DNA from 2 places in the Dactylosporangium sp. NBC_01737 genome. Region 1 is predicted to be linked to the other one. Evidence: riboswitches for the same ligand, from Rfam matches in the RefSeq annotation. Region 1 holds a riboswitch; the other holds the start of a gene.
What was found. Region 1 has a riboswitch for glycine ahead of gcvT (glycine cleavage system aminomethyltransferase GcvT). Riboswitches for the same ligand answer to the same signal wherever they lie in the genome.

Region 1 (2,194 bases):
GCACTGTTGAAATGCGACTGGAACCCCACACAGTCGATCGGCACCCCACGAGCCTTGAAATCCGACACCATCGCATACACGGCGTTGGACTTCGCGTTCTGCCCATCGGTGTTGTAGTCGTTGTAACACAACTTCGCGGCCGGGTCCGCGGCCCGCGCCGCACGGAACGCCACCTCGATCCAGTCATTCCCCGTCCGCTGCAGGCTCGAGTCACGCCGCCCGCCGCCACCACCATCGGCGAACGCCTCGTTCACCACGTCCCACGCATAGATCTTGCCCTTGTAATGCGTCGCGACCTGCGTGACATGGTTGACCATCGCGTTACGCAACGCCGTCCCCGACAGGTTCTGCGCCCAGCCCGGCTGCTGCTGATGCCACGCCAGCGCATGCCCACGCACCCGCTGACCGTGCGCCTGCGCATGCGCCACGATCTGATCCGCCGAGCCGTAGGAGAACGACCCCTGCGACGGCTCCGTCGCATCCCACTTCATCTCGTTCTCCGGCGTCACCATCCCGAACTCACGATCCAGAATCGTGCTGTACACCGAGTCACTGAGCTTGTACGCCGCAACCGCCGTACCGAAGTACCGGCCCCGATCCGCCGCGGCGGCGTGCAAGGTCGACCCGGCCGCGGCGGCCGTGGACACCACACCCAGCACCACCGCCACCGCGACGGCACCCGCACCGGCGGCACCCAGCGCCCGTTTTCGATTCCTGTCCATCACAACGCCCTTCGTTTTCGAAACATGTTCGGCGGGGAACTCGACCAGCATCGATCAATGCAACCCCGGCGGACCCGCCCCGCGGCGCACCGGTTCCAGGTGGCGGCGTCGGTGCAGCGTGCGGCGGCGCGGGCGGCGAGTTTCGAAAATTGATGTGTGAAAGTTGCAGCGCGGGGCGTGCTTGACGCGGCGGTGCGGCGGGTCATACGGTCCTGGATCACAACCACATATCGCGCTGCACGACCCGCGACGGGAGAGCCCCCGGCACCACCGGGGCGCCGAAGGAGCAATGTTCTCCCCAGAATCTCTCAGGCACAGGTACCGCCGCGGTCAGGCGACTCTGGAAAGTCAGGACGAAACCTGTCCTGCGCCAACGGTGCAAACCGTCCACGTCGGCATCCCGCCGGGCGGTGGCGGTGAAGCTCTCAGGTTCCGATGACAGAGCGGGGAGGTCACCCAGCCGGGTGCCGTCCCGTGACGGCATCTGCGACCCAGGGAGCCTCACGTGACGCCGTTGTTCGATGTGCACCGCGATCTGGGTGCCACCTTCACCGACTTCGCCGGCTGGCGCATGCCGCTGCGCTACACCGGTGACCTCGCCGAGCACCACGCCGTGCGCCGCGCCGCCGGCCTGTTCGACCTGTCCCACATGGGCGAGATCGAGGTCACCGGCGCCGACGCGGGCCGTTTCCTCGACCACGCGCTCGTCGGCCGGCTGTCGACCCTGGCGGCCGGGCGGGCCCGGTACACCATGCTCTGCCACGACAACGGCGGCGTCCTCGACGACCTCGTCGTCTACCGGCTCGCCGAACGCCGCTACCTGGTCGTGGCGAACGCGGCGAACACCGCCGTCGTCTTCGCGATGCTGCGCGAGCACGCCGACGGCTTCGGGGTCGGGGTCCGCGACGCGTCCGCGGACTGGGCGCTGATCGCGGTGCAGGGACCCGCAGCCGCGGCGATGCTCGACCCGGGACCGTTGCGGTACTACGCGATCCGGGACTTCACGGTCGCCGGCCGGGGTGTGCTGCTCGCGCGGACCGGGTACACGGGCGAGGACGGCTTCGAGGTGTACTGCCGGCCGGGCGACGCCGTGGCGGTGTGGGAGTCGCTGCTCGCGCGCGGCCCGTCGCCGGCCGGACTCGCGTGCCGCGACACGCTGCGTCTGGAGGCCGGGATGGCGTTGTACGGCCACGAACTGTCCGTCCGTGTCACGCCGCTGCAGGCCGGTCTGGAACGGGTCGTCGCGTTCGACAAGAGCGACTTCGTCGGTGCCGCCGCCCTGCGCCGCCAGCGCGCCGAAGGCCCCGCCGACGTCCTCGTCGGCCTCGTCACCGGCACCCGCCGCGCGCCCCGGCGCGGCTACCCGGTCCTCGACCCCGCGACCGGCGCCCAGGTCGGCGCGGTCACCAGCGGCGCGCTCTCCCCGACCCTCGGCCACCCCGTCGCGATGGCCTACGTCCCCGTCGGCGTGT
Region 2 (2,194 bases), 3.5 Mb from region 1:
GCAGTCGTCCGGTGCCACGTCGCCTGTGTCGTCGGGCGCCCCCCAGGCGGGCTGCACGATCTTCCCCGCCGACAACGTCTGGCACGCCGACGTGTCGAAGCTGCCGGTCCACCGTGACTCGGCCGCCTGGGTCAACAGCATCGGCGCCGCCGCGCATGCCCATCCCGACTTCGGCGCCGGGCTCATCGACGGCGCGCCGTTCGGCATCCCGGTCACCACCGTCGGGGCCGGCCAGGCCTCGGTGAAGGTCACCTTCGACTACGCCGACGAGAGCGACAAGGGCCCCTACCCGGTTCCGCGCAACGCCCGCATCGAGGGCGGGGCGAACGCCGACGGGGACCGGCACGTCATCGTCCACGACACCGCGGCGTGCAAGGCCTACGAGCTCTACGACGCCCACCCGAACGGTGACGGCTCCTGGAAGGCCGGGTCGGGTGCCGTGTTCGACCTGCGCCGCAACGACCTGCGCAAGGCCGGCTGGACGTCCGCCGACGCGGCCGGGCTGTCGGTCCTCGCCGGGCTGCCGCGCGCCGAGGAGGTCGCGGCCGGGCGGATCGACCACGCGATCCGCTTCACCGCGCCGAAGACCCGCAAGTCCTACGTGTGGCCGGCCCGGCACGCCGCCTCGAGCTCGACCGACGCGGCCCTGCCGCCGATGGGCGCCCGGTTCCGCCTGAAGGCGTCGGTGGACATCTCGAAGTTTCCCGCGCAGGCCCGGGTGGTCGCGCAGGCGCTCAAGCAGTACGGCGCGATCCTCGCCGACAACGGATCGCCGTGGTTCTTCTCCGGCACCCAGGACGACAAGTGGAACAACGGCCAGCTCAACGCCCTGAAGGGCCTCACCGGCAAGGACTTCGAGGCGGTCGACGGCTCGCTGCTGATGGTGGAGGCCAACTCCGCCCGCTGCCGCCCATGAGGTTCAACCTAGCATCCTAGGACGCGTTAGCGGCTGTGGCGTCGACCACGCGGTCGCGACCATGGTCAGATTCGCGGCAGTTGGTAGATTGGGCGTGCCGGCAATACCCGCGCGGGAGAGATCGTCTGCAGCCAGGACGGCGCCGAAGGGGCAAATCCTCCCCGGAACCTCTCAGGCAGAAGGACCGCGACGGGTTGGCACCTCTGGAGGCCACACGACAGAGGGGGAGGGCGCGCGCTTCCCCGACCCTGGATCCGAAAGAGTGTGGCCAATGACCAACTTTGCCAGCAGGCACATCGGACCGTCGCCTGACGAGCAGTCGAGGATGCTCAAGACCGTCGGGTATGACTCCGTCGAGGCGCTGATGACCGCGGCGATCCCCGGCTCGATCCGCTGGCACAAGCCGCTGGCGCTGCCCCCGGCGGCGTCCGAGGCCGAGGTGCTGGGGGAGCTGCGGGCCCTCGCCTCGGCGAACCGGACGCTGGTCAGCATGATCGGCGTCGGCTACTACGGCACGCACACGCCGCCGGTGATCATGCGCAACGTGCTGGAGGACCCGTCGTGGTACACGGCGTACACGCCGTACCAGCCGGAGATCAGCCAGGGGCGGCTCGAGGCGCTGCTCAATTTCCAGACGGTGATCGCCGACCTGACCGGGCTGCCGGTCGCGGGGGCGTCGCTGCTGGACGAGGCGACCGCGGCCGCCGAGGCGATGACCCTCGCGCGCCGCTCGTCGAAGGTGAAGGCCGACGTGTATGTCGTCGACGCCGACGTCCTGCCGCAGACCCTGGCCGTGATCCGCACCCGGGCGGAGCCGCTGGGCATCACCGTGCACGTCGCCGACCCGGCGGGCGACGACCTGCCGGAGGAGTACTTCGGCATCCACCTGCAGTATCCGGGCGCGTCCGGCGTGGTCCGCGACTTCGAGCGGCTCACCGCGCGGGCGCATGACCAGGGTGCGATCGTGACGTTCGCCGCGGACCTGCTCGCGCTGTGCCTGCTGCGGGAGCCGGGCGCGTTCGGCGCCGACGTCGCGGTCGGCAGCGCGCAGCGCTTCGGGGTGCCGATGGGCTTCGGCGGGCCGCACGCCGGATACATGTCGGTCCGCAAGGGCCTGGAGCGCACGCTGCCCGGCCGGCTGGTCGGCGTGTCGAAGGACGCGGACGGCGCCCCGGCGTACCGGCTGGCGCTGCAGACCCGCGAGCAGCACATCCGGCGGGAGAAGGCGACCAGCAACATCTGCACCGCGCAGGTGCTGCTCGCCGTCACGGCCAGCAT

Region 2: linked by a shared signal. The riboswitch ahead of gcvP (aminomethyl-transferring glycine dehydrogenase) and the one ahead of gcvT (glycine cleavage system aminomethyltransferase GcvT) in region 1 are both predicted to bind glycine.

Annotation. Positions count from the first base shown of each region.
Region 1 is NZ_CP109153.1:5,330,768-5,332,961, forward strand. Features, by position in the region: gene OHA72_RS24010 (glycoside hydrolase family 10 protein) at 1-722, opposite strand, end outside; glycine riboswitch at 963-1,056, shown strand; glycine riboswitch at 1,057-1,174, shown strand; gene gcvT (glycine cleavage system aminomethyltransferase GcvT) at 1,228-2,194, shown strand, end outside.
Region 2 is NZ_CP109153.1:8,876,465-8,878,658, forward strand. Features, by position in the region: gene OHA72_RS40365 (hypothetical protein) at 1-916, shown strand, start outside; glycine riboswitch at 1,019-1,113, shown strand; gene gcvP (aminomethyl-transferring glycine dehydrogenase) at 1,188-2,194, shown strand, end outside.